3 regions of the Paenibacillus sp. P32E genome follow, and region 1 is predicted to be linked to each of the others. Evidence: a T-box and tRNA genes for the amino acid it is inferred to sense, from the RefSeq annotation. Region 1 holds a T-box; the other regions hold tRNA genes.
The links. The T-box of region 1 lies ahead of leuS (leucine--tRNA ligase). A T-box ahead of a tRNA ligase gene usually reads a tRNA of that ligase, here a tRNA-Leu.
Positions count from the first base shown of each region.

Region 2: it has a tRNA-Leu gene. The T-box ahead of leuS (leucine--tRNA ligase) is inferred to sense a tRNA for this amino acid. The anticodon was not compared.
Region 3: it has a tRNA-Leu gene. The T-box ahead of leuS (leucine--tRNA ligase) is inferred to sense a tRNA for this amino acid. The anticodon was not compared.

Region 1 is NZ_LVYY01000018.1:57,304-62,568, forward strand. It holds gene A3848_RS17965 (cysteine desulfurase family protein) at 35-1,186, shown strand; gene A3848_RS17970 (PRC-barrel domain-containing protein) at 1,281-1,802, shown strand; gene A3848_RS17975 (hypothetical protein) at 1,817-2,026, shown strand; gene A3848_RS17980 (AI-2E family transporter) at 2,248-3,315, shown strand; T-box leader at 3,444-3,709, shown strand; gene leuS (leucine--tRNA ligase) at 4,089-5,265, shown strand, end outside.
Region 2 is NZ_LVYY01000013.1:312,468-317,732, reverse strand. It holds gene A3848_RS14410 (PH domain-containing protein) at 1-305, opposite strand, end outside; gene A3848_RS14405 (hypothetical protein) at 599-1,234, shown strand; gene A3848_RS14400 (YolD-like family protein) at 1,511-1,846, shown strand; gene A3848_RS32320 (hypothetical protein) at 1,876-2,043, opposite strand; gene A3848_RS14395 (M15 family metallopeptidase) at 2,249-2,935, shown strand; gene A3848_RS32975 (WGxxGxxG family protein) at 3,008-3,403, shown strand; tRNA gene A3848_RS14385 (tRNA-Leu) at 3,543-3,628, shown strand; partial or broken gene A3848_RS14380 (glycoside hydrolase family 130 protein) at 3,885-4,238, shown strand; partial or broken gene A3848_RS14375 (alpha-mannosidase) at 4,258-5,265, shown strand, end outside.
Region 3 is NZ_LVYY01000077.1:99,100-104,364, forward strand. It holds gene A3848_RS30475 (helix-turn-helix transcriptional regulator) at 1-1,132, opposite strand, end outside; gene A3848_RS30480 (ion channel) at 1,305-1,973, opposite strand; tRNA gene A3848_RS30485 (tRNA-Leu) at 2,182-2,265, shown strand; gene A3848_RS30490 (helix-turn-helix transcriptional regulator) at 2,330-3,241, opposite strand; gene A3848_RS30495 (alpha-mannosidase) at 3,401-5,265, shown strand, end outside.

The sequences.
Region 1 (5,265 bases):
AAATCCTGAATAACCAGAAGCGGAGATCATCGTTATGAAACCGATCTATTTGGACCACGCTGCATCAACCCCGGTTCATCCGGAGGTGGCCAAGGTCATGTATAATATGCTGCTTGAGCAATATGGCAATGCGTCCAGTGTGCACACGTACGGACGTTCCGCCAAAAAGATTATCAATGGCGCGCGCGATACCATCGCGGGCTTTTTGGGCTGTGCGCCAGATGAATGGGTGTTCACCAGCGGCGGCACGGAGAGCGATAATCTTGCCCTGTTCGGAGCGGCTGCGGCCTCTGCCCAACAAGGGAAACATATCATTACGACAGCTGTTGAGCATCACGCGGTGCTGCATACCTGCGAAGCACTGGAGAAGCAGGGTTTCACCGTCACTTATCTGCCAGTAGATGCTGAAGGGCGGGTATCTGCTCTTGAGGTAGAAGCCGCATTGCGCGAAGATACGGTGCTGATCAGCGTAATGTACGCGAATAATGAAGTAGGAACTGTAGAACCTATACAAGAGATTGGCAGATTAGCTGCTGCGCACGGGATTCTGTTCCATGTCGATGCTGTACAGGCACTGGGGATGCTGCCTATTACTCTACGTGAGCTGCCTGTGGATTATATGAGCTTCAGTGCCCACAAAATAGGCGGTCCCCAAGGGATCGGCGGGTTGTATGTCCGGCGCGGTGCCCCGTTGCATCCGAGACAGCACGGCGGACTACAGGAACGCGGCAGACGGGCTGGAACCGAAAGTCTGGCGAACTCAGCCGGGTTTGCCAAGGCAGTGGAGCTTGCAGTAACCGGGCTGGACCAGCGCAGGGATAAGGCACTTATGCTGCGGACAGCATTGCTGGAGGAGCTGGACCGCCGGATCGGGCGGAAGGGCTACGTGATTAACGGTGACAGGCAGGAATTTTTGCCCGGGATACTGAATTTGAGCTTTCCCGGAGCAAGAACCGATGTGCTGCTGATGAACCTTGATATGGAGGGGATTGCTGCCGCGAGCGGTTCAGCCTGCACCTCAGGTTCTTTGGAAATCTCGCATGTGCTTCAGGCGATGAAGCTTCCGGAGGATCTTTTGAACTCTGCGATTCGATTTAGCACAGGTTTGGGTAATACTAATGAAGAAATGGAGTACGTGGCCCAAAAAGTTGAAACCATCCTGAACCGACTGCGTAAAAAGGATTAGGCTAAATGTAGCCTCGTTGCCGTTACAGTTTGAGTGCTCTTCAACCTAAGGGAACCCGTAAGTACACTCAAAGTAAAAGGGGACATAAACAGCCATGAAACTTCAAGAAATGATCGGCTTGGCTGTATACGAGGTTGAAGAAGGTAACGAAATTGGCAAAATTGTCGACGTTTTACTGGATTCAAACTGGAATATAACGGGTATTGAACTGGAAAGTAAAACTTTTTTCTCCAGTCATGTGAAAGTTGTGGCATGGGAAGATATCGTCGCTTATGGCGAGGATGCTGTCATGATCCGCAGTAAAGAGTCGATTGTGAAGGCCGACACTGACCATATACCCTATACATTTCTTTTGGGAAAAAATAAATTAAAGGATCTTCAGGTGCTTACGGCATCCGGAACAATCCTCGGACGCGTATCTGATGTTTATTTTGACCAAAAGTTGGGAAACACAATAGTAGCGCTGGAAATCAGTGACGGGTTAGTAACTGATTTGATCGAAGGCCGCAAATGGCTGCCTTGTTCTGATGGAATGTCCATTGGGGAGAATTCCGTACTGGTTCCCGCGATGAGCGAAGAACGGCTTCAAAAAGCCATTAATATTGTTAACGGATAGGTGGAATGTTTTATATGAAGTGTCCAAACTGCAACTCCAAGGATATCGGCAAGATCGGTTCCCACCAGTTCTATTGCTGGGGCTGCTTCATCGAACTGACGGTCAACGGCGAGAAAATGTCCGTGTATCAGGTTGAAGAAGACGGCACACTCAGCTCGCTTGACGATTTGTTCTCCGGGGAAGAGATTGCCCAGGATTTCCCGCAGATTCATGCGTCTTCTTAAATCAGTGACAACTGGTTCAGGAGCAGAATTACATATTGCCTAATGCGCCCAAAACTCCTTGCAGCAACATGCGGCAGGGGATTTGGGCGTTTTTTGCGAAGATCACAGAATCTCTAAAGGAAGCTGCCGCAAGAACGAGAAAACGGCGGTTATTTTGCTGCGGGTATACATATACTTATCTAGGAAGCCAGTCCAGAATTACCGCTAGGGAGTGTACATTCATGGAGCAATGGTCCCAAAGTAAATGGTTCCGCCGGATGATCGGAGTACTGCTTGCCCTGATCATATTATATTTCGTTTGGCTCCTCCGTCCGATGTTAATGGGAGTTTTCGTCTTTCTCAAAGCCATCCTTGCGCCGTTCCTGGCAGCTATGATTATCTCGTATGTGCTGAATCCCGTAGTGAGTATGCTCGCCGGAAGAAAAATGCCGCGCAGTGTTGCCGTGTTGCTCATCTATGCCGTATTTCTGACCTCGCTCGCAGTTATTGCCATCAATCTGATTCCGATGTTCATCGAGCAGCTTGAAGAATTGAACGAGCATTTGCCGGAGATGACACTGCATGCACAGGGACTCATGCGTAACATGAATAACAGATTGATTCCGCCTGGTGTCGAGATGGGCATGAATAACTGGTTTTTTCAGCTGGAAAACCGACTGGCTGCAGGAATCTCCCATTTTCTCGATAACATTGGTTCGACCATTGGTCTGCTGTTCAATGCGTTTATCGTGCCTTTTCTGGTGTTCTACATTCTCAAGGATTTCGATGTATTCGAACGGACCGTTGTCGCTTGTCTGCCACGCTCGCGCCGCAAGTATATGGTCAAGCTACTTAAGGATATTGATGACGCGCTTGGCAACTACATCCGTGGCCAGTTTTTGGTCTGTCTGATTATCGGGGTACTGGCCTACATCGGCTATGCGATTATCGGCATGCCTTACGCGCTGCTGTTTGCTTGTGTGGTGGCGGTATTCAACATTGTTCCGTATATGGGGCCGTTTCTGGGTGCAGCACCTGCGATTGTAATGGCTTCGACCCTCTCGCTTCGCCTCGTGCTGCTCGTTGCTGTGGTTAACACCCTCTGCCAGATGCTGGAGAGCAACGTCATTTCGCCGCAGGTGGTGGGACGACGGCTGCATCTGCACCCGCTGCTGATTATTTTTGCGCTGCTGGTGGGTGGAGAAGTGGCTGGAATGATCGGTCTGATCCTGGCTGTACCGGTTTTCGCGGCCGGCAAAGTAGTGATTCAGCATTTTCTCGCGTATTATATACGTCGGAAGCCGGTGTAAGCCGAATTATGAGGGCGTATCGCTCATAGATTGCTGATTCACTGCAGCCGCAAGCGGAAATCATTGACTCTAACTGCTTCTTTTGTATATAATGTGGGGAACATTACTGATTAATAATCAGTAAGCATAGCAGTGCGATGAAGAGGAGTATTAATTCGTGAGACCGTTATTGCAGAGAGCCGGCACAGGGTGCGAGCCGGTTAACGGAGAAGAATGAACTCACCTCGGAGTAACGGCGTTAAGCCGCAGGGTCCGCAAGCAGAGGCTTGAAGACCGCGCCTGAACCGTCGTCGATTCACCCCCGTTACCGGGTGTCAAAGTGAGTGGCAGGGTAAAGAATATCCAGCCGCTAACTAGGGTGGTACCACGGGAATTCAAACCTCTCGTCCCTAGCGATAATACGCTAGGGATGGGAGGTTTTTTTGCGGTATTGGGGCCATATCCAGCGGAACAGCGAATCCTGAGCTGATCTTGGACTTGGCTGCCCGTCAGGCAAAACGGGTGGATTTAAAAAGTAACAGGGAAACGGAACGAAAAAAAATTTTGGAGCTGTAGAAACAAAGTGTTCGCCTGAAAGCTTTCCCAAGGAAAGCTCACATCGGAAGCATGTGCTATTCTCGGATTTCTACCGCATAGTGCGGTTCAAATCAAGAAATCAGAGAATAACAGCGATCGGAAGCCCAAAACTTTTTTGCAGTAGAGTTCATTCCCTGGCGTTCTTTTAAGCGCAGCAGTTTTAACTAAGTAAGCAACACTCCAAGGAGGAGCATACAATGAGCGACAACAAAGCAGCAAGCACAACAGCCCCCACAGGCTACCGCGCCCAGGTGATTGAGCCGAAATGGCAGAAGTTCTGGGATGAGAACAAGACGTTCAAGACAGGTGAAGAGGTTAACAAGCCAAAATTCTACGCACTGGATATGTTCCCGTATCCTTCAGGCGCAGGGCTGCATGTAGGCCACCCGGAAGGCTACACGGCGACAGACATTGTCTCCCGCTACAAACGGATGCGCGGCTACAATGTGCTGCACCCGATGGGCTGGGATGCCTTCGGACTTCCGGCAGAGCAGTATGCGATGGATACCGGACAGCATCCACGCGAGATTACAGTGAAGAACATTGATAATTTTCGCCGGCAGATCAAATCGCTGGGCTTCTCCTATGACTGGGACCGCGAGATCAGCACAACCGATCCGGAGTATTACAAATGGACACAGTGGATTTTTATCCAGCTGTACAACCGTGGCTTGGCCTATGTGGCAGAGGTGTCGGTCAACTGGTGTGAAGCACTGGGAACGGTTCTGGCAAACGAAGAGGTTATCGACGGAAAAAGCGAGCGCGGCGGCCATCCTGTGGTCCGCAGACCGATGCGCCAGTGGATTCTGAAAATTACGGAGTACGCTGAACGCCTGCTTGAGGATCTGGAAGAGCTGGACTGGGAAGAAAGCATCAAGGATATGCAGCGCAACTGGATTGGCAAGTCGACGGGTGCCGAAGTGATTTTTGCCATTGAAGGTCATGATGCCAGTCTGGAGGTATTCACGACCCGCCCGGATACTTTGTTCGGAGCAAGCTACTGTGTACTGGCACCGGAGCATAAGCTGGTTGATCTTATTACAACAGATGAGCAGAAGGCGGCAGTATCGGAATACCGCGACAAGGCTTCACGCAAGAGCGACCTTGAACGTACGGATCTGGCTAAAGAGAAATCCGGTGTCTTCACGGGTGCTTACGCCGTTAATCCGGTGAATGGTGCTCAGGTGCCGATCTGGATCGCTGATTATGTGCTTGCCGGATATGGAACGGGAGCCATCATGGCGGTGCCGGGACATGACACACGCGACTGGGAATTCGCCAAGCAGTTTGGTCTGAAGATCGTTGAAGTAGTACAGGGCGGAAATGTCGGAGAAGAGGCTTACAGCGGCGACGGACCTCATGTGAATTCCGAAT
Region 2 (5,265 bases), on a different contig from region 1:
TCTTTGCCAATCAGTCCGGTTTTGACCATAATACGCTGGCTGGTGATCGTATATGTAGTTGTGTTCAGGCGTATAATGCCTTTGAGGCGGTCGGAAATACCGGCCGGTTTGCCCTGCCACAGTTCGATTTCAGGTCCTGAACCCGATCCGGGTGCAGCTCCAGCCGAGGAACGGCGTATGGGTGCAGCTCCAGCCGAGGAACGGCGTATGGGTGCGGCTGAATCCCCCTCAGTACTTGCTCCACATTCTCCGCAATATTTGGCGCCTTGCTTGTATTCTGCGCCACAGCTAGTGCAATAAGGCATCGCAATCTTCCTCTCTATTAATCATGTTGCAATCATTATAGTATAAACAGAGATTTCCAGACACTGCTGGCGGTCTTTTTTTTTGGAATTTATATGCTCAACGCTATACATTATCCTTCTATTTCTCGCTGAAACGGTAGTTCCCTTAAAAGGACGAATCACCGTTTCTACTTGTTTTCACTGAATGGATACGCTTCAATTCCGCCAAATATACCATTCCTGCTATTTTTACATTATTTTCAGTTGCACTTTACAATACTCGATATTATTCTGTTAATTGGAGGGATTTAAATATGAGACAAGCCTTACTGGCAGTATTACTAATGGTAGTTATGGTTCTAAGCGCCTGCAGCAATAATTCGGCACCAGCTTCCCACGAAGAAGTGCAGGAGAAGGTACAAAGCTTTTATAATGAAATGACAAAATTTGATCAAATGGGAAAATCCTCGTTGGACGCATTCAACACAACCTTAACCTCATTTTCGTCAGGAAAAGCAACGGACAAGGAATTGGAAAAGGCAATAGATCAATTTCAGGACACGGCTTCGGATATCGCTGATGAAGTCAAAGATGTGAAAATTTCCAAAAGCCTGCCAGAGAATATTCAAAAGCTGCTAAAAGACTCAATGATTGCGTTTAAGAGCGCGTACTCCATCAAGGAGCAGGCCTCGAAAAGTGCGGCTTCCCCGGACGTTACAGCCGATGAGTTCAAGGATATGAACCAGCAAGCGGATGTGGCGATGTTGTACGGCATCTCCAAGCTGAATGAAGCCAGAGTAGCCGCAGGACTGATCGAGAAGGGGAGTGCGGCGGAAGAAACATTGTCTGGTACAGATACTAGCACCGCTGCAGACACACAAGCAAATACAGACACTACGGACAAGAATACAAAGTCCGGTTCAGGTACTTCGGTCACTGACGTTAAGTAAAAAAAGGAACGCCGCATAAGCGACTTCCTTACATTAAGGCACAAACAAAGGCGCTGCACAGAATAACTGTGAGCGTCTTTTTGTTAGCTATTGGGAACGTACCAGACAGAGATTCAAACGTCTGGACTTCACTCTTGTCATTCCATTGCGGCTGCATACATTATTTTGTGATTGATTAAAAAGCGGAGATGGGCGTATAATACAAACATACGTTCGTGTATGGTGGGGATGCAACCTGTAAAACGATTTAAGAACACCATGGAAGGAGGAACGGCAATGGGAGAAAAGCTGGAAGGGAACCGCCTATGGGAGAGCAGCCGGATGATGCTGCCGGAGCACAAGAGCCGGATTTGGAATGATAAGCGGGAAATGCTTCGCCGCATGAAGCCGGTTCTGAACGAGCAGAAGCTGGAGGAGATTGAGTTCACGCTGGCGCTATCGCTGCGGAGTCATGTCCGGGTAACGGTGGTGTTGTTTGATGCTTTTGAGAATAAGCAGCTGAACGGCTTTGTGACCTCCATTCACACCCACTCGCGCGAGATCAAGCTGCAGTGGGCGGAGGAATGGAAGTGGATTGATGTGGATGATATTGTGGAGGCATACATCGTCTGAGGGCCAGCCTTGACCCATTAGATGAAGCCCTATTCTCTATTTGTGGAATGGGCTTCTGTTCTCTCATAAGCAATCAGGGTCACTGGCTTATTGCCGTTCATTTGAGCAATTGCCGCTTCGGCCTGGCGGATGATCTCCACCGCATCCTCCTGTTCACTCAATGCCGCGACTTTGTAGCTGTCACTGTGGATGTCCATGCTGTTATCCCACCTTTCACTTTTATCTTAGCCTGTTTGGGTAGAAATCATCCCGGAAAGCGGCGGGCAGATGGTGGTAAACGCACACCCATATAGGCAAGATGCTCAGGCCCCGCATCGTTCGGGGTTTTTTCTTTTACAATGAAGTAAGAAGGTACAAGCAACGGCGGATTCTAGGGCATTTACTATATCAGGAGGGGATTCGATGCTGACTATAGATGAGTTGAAAAGTAAATCGGCAGACCGGATCGGCGGTCTTCATTCCGTCCTGCTGGCGGCTGCAAATGTCCTGATACAGCGATGTTATGCCAGAGGGATCTCCATTGTCATTACTCAGGGCATGCGTACCATAGCCGAACAGAATGCGCTGTACGCACAAGGGAGAACCAAGAAGGGCAGCATTGTAACCAATGCCAAGGGAGGCAGCAGCTATCATAATTATGGCCTGGCGATGGACTTCGCGCTGCTGCTGCCGGATGGGCAGAACGTCTCTTGGGACACGAACAGGGATGGGAATGGAGATAAGCTGGCAGACTGGCAGGAGGTCGTGCAGGAAGCGAAAAAGCTAGGACTCGAATGGGGTGGGGACTGGACTTCTTTTAAGGATTATTCGCATTTGCAGCTGGCTTTTGGCCTGACTATTGCACAGCTTAAGGAAGGTCAGCGTCCGACCGCCCAGCAGGTTAAGGAAACCTTAAGCCGGATCACCGGAGGTGAGCCTGAAGTGAACAAGGATGTGGAAGTTACCATTAATCTGAATGGGATGAAGCTTACGGTTGGGGTATTGGATAATGGAACCACCTATGTTCCCGTGCGGGCATTGGCTGAAGCGCTCGGGGCCAAGGTTTCTTATGATCCTGTCAGCAAGACAGTGAATGTGGTGACTGTGTAAAAATTACTTGCATAGTTTAGGCGCCTAAGGGGGAAATTATCAGCGACAAACCACACAAGGGGGTATCACATCTTGAACAAGCTGATAACAAGTCTTGCCTGCGGCACTGTATTGTCCATGAGTCTGCTGGGTGTAGGATATGCATCCAGTGCTTCCGGTACTACCGGTATGGGTGGAACGGCACCGGTATATAACGGTTCTTCCACCAATGACCATATGATGAATAACACCACCGGCACCCTGCGTAACAATGATACGATCATGAGAGACAAGATCCGCACTGGTGACAACACCACTGTCTCTCCACTGTCCAACACCACGACAACTGGCAGATACCGGGCCACAAGCACGACGACCAACGCAACAGACAACGACAACAACCGCTCCAATTGGGGCTGGCTCGGATTGGTCGGCCTGCTCGGTCTGGCTGGCATGAGAAGCAAAAGCGGCGAACGCGAACGCCGTTAGTCCTGCAATACAAGTGGCCCGCAGCAGCTCCGGCTGAGCGGGTCTTTTTGTTAAGCACAACTTAACGAAAATTTTGATTGCGTATTCACAAGTTACGTGATATCATATTTCTTGTCGCGTTAAACAACGCACCAACCATGCCGGGGTGGCGGAACAGGCAGACGCACAGGACTTAAAATCCTGCGGTACGTGAGTACCGTACGGGTTCGACCCCCGTCCTCGGCACTAGAAGAACAAGGGTTTCAGCTCATTAGAGCTGGAACCCTTGTTTGTTTTTAAGATGGATTGCTAACATTTTGCTAACGGTGCCTCTTTTTCGTGTAGATTCGAGGTTTCCGATACGCTTGGAATGATGCTTGTACCGACTTCACGACGAACGGTTCTTGTTCACTCTCTGCGTTCGATAATTCTGTCACGCTCCATTCTCAGTCGCAGGATTTCTGCTCTAATGACTTCTTTACGACAAGGTAAAGTATTCATGATCGGACCGGGTCCTACGCCAATCGAAACGGACAAGGGCTGGCTGCTGATTTATCATGGCGTAATTAATACCTGTAACGGGTATGTGTACCGCATGGGCTGCGCCTTGCTTGACATTGCTGAACCCTGGAAGGTTAAGGCGCGCTCGCGCAACTATATTCTCGGTCCTGAAACCCTGTACGAATGTGTGGGAGATGTCCCTAATGTGACTTTCCCTTGTGCGGCTTTGACGGATTCGGCAACAGGACGAATTGCTATCTACTATGGCTGCGCCGATACGGTGACCGGACTGGCCTTTACTACAGTGGAAGAGCTCCTCAATTATATGAAGTTGTATCCGTTAGAAGAAGCTTAAGAAAAGAGGAGGATAGACTATGACTAGCAAAAGAACGGCTCACATCGTTTCTCATTCACACTGGGACCGGGAATGGTATTTACCCTTTGAGAAGCATCACGTCCGCCTGGTACAGCTGATGGATTCGCTGCTGGATAAGCTGGAAGGAGATTCAGCGTTTAAAAGCTTCTATCTGGATGGACAGACGATTATTCTGGAGGATTATCTTCAGGTTCGTCCGGAGAACAAGGAAAGACTGGAGAGATGTATCACGGAAGGCCGTCTGCTGATCGGGCCCTGGTATATTTTACAGGATGCGTTTCTGACAAGCGGAGAAGCGAATGTACGTAACATGCAAATCGGACATCAGGATGCCAAACGGTACGGGGAACCGGCAAAAATAGGCTATTTTCCCGATACGTTCGGCCTGGTGGGCCAGACTCCGCAGCTTATGCTGCAATCCGGCATCACCAACGTTTTCTTCGGGCGCGGAGTGAAGCCTACAGGATTCAATAATACGGTTTCTGATGGAGATTATGAGTCCTCCTTCTCTGAACTGATCTGGGAAGGCCCGGATGGCTCCAAAGTACTCGGGATTTTGTTTGCCAACTGGTATTCTAACGGAAATGAAGTGCCAACGGATGAAGCAGAGGCCAGGGCTTTCTGGGACAGGAAGCTGGCAGATGCAGAAAAATATGCTTCAACAGATCAGCTATTGTTCATGAATGGCTGTGACCATCAGCCGCTGCAGCTTGATTTGCCAGAGGCTATCCGTACAGCCCAGGCCTTATACCCGAACGTGGATTTCGTTCATTCGAACTTCCCTGATTATTTAAGTGCCTTGATTGCGGAGCTTAACCATCAGCAGTCGTCTGTAGATCCCGGATTATCTACAGTCATGGGTGAACTTCGCAGTCGACGTACGGATGGATGGGGCACACTTGTGAACACAGCTTCAGCCCGCATTTATTTGAAACAGATGAACCAGGTAGGACAGTCCCTTTTGGAAAAGGTAGCGGAGCCGCTAGCTTCCATCGCGAATCTTGCT
Region 3 (5,265 bases), on a different contig from region 1:
TACCGCCAGCATCCAAATACCCGGTGATCACCCCCCATTCGGGAGCGACCCGCAGGTTGATGGCTATGGGAAGCTGATGATTACGCAGGCTCTCCAAGATGTTGTGTTTTTCCAATCTGCGCTCTTCAGGATTCAGATGGTTGGCCCAAGTGGCAGTTAGCCCATAGGCGCTAAACGCCGGATCGGAGTAGTTATAGGCCACAAGTGCATCGGCCGAGCTGTAATCCCACATAGGTGTAAAAGAAATTCTCCAGCACGCCCCCGACACACCCATAATCTGCTCGTAGGTAGTATCCACTCCTCTTGCTGTCAGAGACAAAAGAAGTGCCCCGGCCCAGGAGCAGTCCATGTCTTTGCCAAAGCCCAGCCGGCCTACCCCTTCTATAATGCAGTGCTCCTGAGGAGATTCCATTCGAAAGAGCCGGGTCCGGTCTGGAGTATAGTGAATCCGCTCGCCTTCCGCACAGCTTAACGCATGAATGCCTTCCTCATTCAGATATAGAAGCAGCAGGTAGTCATTGCCATCATTGTCGATCAGACTTGGAAAAAGCTCGTGGCTGGCGGTGAACTGCTTCCACTGAAAAAACGCATAATGCTTCATCTTGTTTAGTACATTGCGGCTCGCCTGTTCATTGCCGTAGGCGGCGAATACGATATCAAGCTCGCTTTGACTGGCAGCATAGCCTGTGGAATGAATATCAAGGGTAAGCAGATTGTCGTTCAGCACATAAGTAGCATAGACTCCCGAAGGAGTCTCATATTTCAGGAGCAGCAGCTTCAGACGGTCGCTCTTGATGGATTCGGGAAAAGTTAACTTACTGACCGCAAGGTTCAATCTGCTGCCGACAACGAATTGATTAACAAAATGGGTGACATCATAGGCCTCCTGGCCATCGGTATAGACAGCGCTAAGTACGACCAGCTTTTGGGGCAGCAAAATACTGTCTATAGAGTGGCCCAATATGCTGGATAATAGTGGAAGCGTGGTGGTTTCGGGCAGTGATTTACCCGTTTCCCATTTGGAAACTGCCTGGGGACTAACATTTAGCTGTTCCGCCAGTTGTTCCTGTGACATGTGTTTTTCTTTACGGAGTCTGGCAATCCGCTTGCCTACTTGTTCGCTGCTGATCATAGTACATCTCCCAAGGTTTGATTCGACGTCGTAGGTCTATTATAATTCCATCCTCTTGAAAGAACATGGATTAATGGTTGGGTAGAAGCGGAAAAAAGCAACCACAGGTTGAACTGGATGCTATGATCTGTAACGGGAGGAGAGCCTCTCTTGGTTAGATAGTGAGGCTGCCTCAGGACAGCGGGGTATCATTTCTATTTTCAATTAAGACCTGTGATTTAGGCGTGGGAAGCATAGATATGAATCTGGCAATCGAAACCACCGTCATAAATAATCCCAGCACGGATTGAATCATTATGATCACCATCGCTGGATTGTTATCGATGTTGAAATTAGGAGGCCCGAACGTAGTCATTGTAACAAAGCTCATATAAAAGGCTTGAATTAAGCTGGTACTGCGATCCGCCACGTCAAACCAATTCATTAGAAATTCATATGAAGCGGTAAACCAAAATATAATTTCCATAAAATTATGTATAAGCAAGAGGATAGATCTTCTATAGCTGCGCAGGGTAGCATTCTCTTCATAGTTATCCAGCAGATTGATTTTTAATTGATAAATAAATATCTCAAAGACCCTTAATATTCCGTAGTAAAACAAGATTTGCTTAATAACGCCAATGCTGCTGTATCTCATAATAATTATAGACAGGACTGAAAGCAGAGTATGTGCCAATACCCAGATATCAACGAACAGATACTTCCTTTTATCTTCCCAGCTAGCAAAGGAAATACTCCTTCTGACGATATCGAAGACGGAAATCCTCGATAGGAATTGAATAACAGCATTCCAAACCCAAACAATCAATATAAATCCCTCTGTATCATTACGTTCATTCATGTGCATTCCCCCAGAAATTAATAATTACTCATTATTAGCAAGTATATAGAAAATGTTTAAGATGCCACAGCTATAATTTGCTCAGCCTAAAGCAAGGAAAAGTCGATATTTTTGACAATTCGGACAGCAACTCAAAAGGAATAAAAAAACGCTTGCTCTCTCGCCAGATTCATGATATATTACTTCTTGCGTTGCATTTCATTAATTTGCGGTCATGGCGGAATTGGCAGACGCGCTGGCTTCAGGTGCCAGTGGTAGCAATATCGTGGAGGTTCGAGTCCTCTTGACCGCATACTAACAAAAAAGCTTCTGTACTGCTCATCTGGGCAGCGCAGAAGCTTTTTTTTGTTTTCCGTTCAATAGGACAGCGCGGTTGAGGCTGAAGGGGACGAGGCCTGTTGCTTGCGGAACCCGGAGGGAGACATGCCGCTCAGCTTATGGAATACCCGGTTAAACTGGGAGAAGCTGTTGAAGCCGCACTGTTCAGCGATCACGGAAATCCTAAGCCGGGTGCTGATCAGCAGCTGCTGGGCATTGCGGATACGGGTCATTTGGATATACTCGGTCAGTGTAGAGCCGGTGACCGTCTTGAACTGATGTGATAAATAATAAGGGCTGATGTAGAACTCCCTGGAGATCGAATCCAGAGACAGCTCGCTGTTGAAATGACTGTGGATGTATGCGGTGACCGAATATATTTTTTGCATGATGGAATTCCCCACTTCTTCCAGGACATAGCTGTTCCGCTCTCTTTGCTGGTACAGGGCACACAGAAATTGCTGAAACAAGCTGTGAATCAGTACAGGATTCAGGGGAGAAGCGCCATGTGACAAGGTGAAGATGGAGTTAAGAGGATCAAAAACGGCTCTCCGTGACTCGCCACTCAAACGGTAGATCGGCACTTCCTCTCCAAAAGAGAGAAACATCTTCTTGTAAGCGGTTTCTAGACCGGGTATATTTTTGGGCATCGCGAAGTTAATAATCAGCCTTTTGTGGGGCGGACCTACCGGATATTGTGTCTTGTGCAGCCGGTGCGGACGAAGCAGAACGATATCATATTGCTGAAGGGCATACGCATTCCCCTCGATCATATGGGTGGCTCTGGAATCCATTAATATATGAATCTCGTAAAAGTCATGAAAATGCTGAAACTCCATATTGATGTTATGGGACCGCTGGTCATAATCAAAATAATAAAAAAGCGAATCAGCCGGTGTGTTGATGCTTACGCTATATCCTTGCTCATACAACAAGTCGCTATCAAGCATATCCTGGTCGCCGCCTTAATCTGTAGTATGGACCTATTATAAATCCAGAAAAGCAAGATATGCAATGTATGAGGGGGATCATAGCAAATATAACGTAGTTTTTGAGGGGAGGGATTTGCTATATTGGCTGTATGAAAGCGGATACAAGGAGTGGTGATCATGTTTTTGACCGAAGAGAAGCTGATCCGGCGTCAGGCGGAGATTGGAAAGTACAGGTACCGCAAGCTGCTGGAGATTGAGGAACTGGAATTCGCAGAGGATGAGGACGGGGCTAACGGTGTGTATCCTGAGGCCGTTTCCTTTGATGGCACAATCAAGCTGGAGGAGCACTGGCGCGGGCGCGACCGTTATGTCTGGCTGCGTACTGTGGTCGAGATGCCTATAAGTACACCCGGCTTCAAAATTGCCGGAAGGTTCGACTTCGGCAAGTCGGGGAGCTTTAACAACTCGGGGTTTGAATCGTTGCTGTTTGTGAACGGGGAGCCTTATCAGGGCGTGGATAACAATCACAGGGAGGTTATTTTTGGGCCGGAGTTAAGCGGGCAGACGGTGGAGCTTGTCTTCCGGCTGTGGTCTGGTCTTGAGGGCGGAGGCCCCGCCGTTATTCAGGATCACCGGATTAGCGAAGCGATGATTGGCTACCTGGATGAAACGATTGATGATTTGTGCTACCTGTCACAGGCGGCGCTGGACACGTACCGGTATCTGGGCAGCGACCAGCCGGAGAAGCAATGGCTGAAAAAAGCGCTGAACGACGCCTTTCGTGAAATTGACTGGTCGGAGCCCGGATCAGAGGCCCACGAAATGTCCCTGTACCGTGCCGGGGCCAGCCTGAACCGCGCTGTGGATGCTATGCCCAAAACCTTTGACATGACGATTACAGCCGTTGGTCATACCCATATTGATGTTGCGTGGCTGTGGCAGCTAAAGCATACGCGGGAGAAAATAGCACGGTCCTTCTCTACCGTACTGCGGCTGATGGAGGAGTTCCCGGAATATCAGTTCCTGCAGACGCAGCCGCAATTGTACGACTATCTGAAGCGTGATTACCCCGAACTGTACGGACGGATCTCGGAGAAAATCAAGGAAGGCCGCTGGGAAGCCGAAGGAGCCATGTGGCTGGAGTCGGATTGTAATATTCCGTCCGGTGAATCCTTGGTCCGTCAGATTGTGGCGGGGAAGCGCTACTTCCGGGAAGAGTTCGGGATCGAAAGCAAGTATTTGTGGCTGCCGGATGTATTCGGATACAGCTGGGCATTGCCGCAGATTTTGCGCAAGTCGGGGATCTCTACGTTCATGACGACCAAGATCAGCTGGAACCAGTTCAACCGGATGCCGCATGATACGTTCTGGTGGCGCGGGCTTGACGGTTCCGAAATTTTGACGCACTTCATTACCACTTCGGAGAAGAACGGAGATGCTTATACGTACAACGGCCGGATGACTGCCGCATTGCTGCGGGGGATCTGGAATTCGTATCAGGATAAGGACATCAATGATAACCTGATGTTCACTTATGGCTGGGGCGACGGGGGCGGTGGGCCTACGCGGGAAATGCTGGAGCTTCGGCGGCGGTTCGACAAGCTGCCAGGGATGCCTAAGCTGAATATGGGCAGCGCAGGAGAGTATTTTGACGGGCTGCATGAACGGATCGAAAATACTGAAGCCTATGTGCATACCTGGAACGGCGAGTTATATTTTGAATGCCACAGGGGGACATACACCTCTCAGGCCAAGAATAAAAAATACAACCGGCGGCTGGAATTGCTGCTGCGCGATGCAGAGTGGCTGCATACGCTCACCGGTGTCCGGCGAGGTGATCTTGAAACCGGTTACCCGGCAGAAGAACTCCGCGGGATATGGGAAATCCTCCTGCGCAACCAGTTCCATGATATTATCCCCGGCTCGTCAATTAAAGAAGTCTATGAGGATAGTGATCTTGAATATGCGGAAGGGGAGGCGCGGTCACTGGCTTTAATTAACGGCTGTAGTGAAGCCGCAGGCACCGCCGCCGGGCAAGAGCG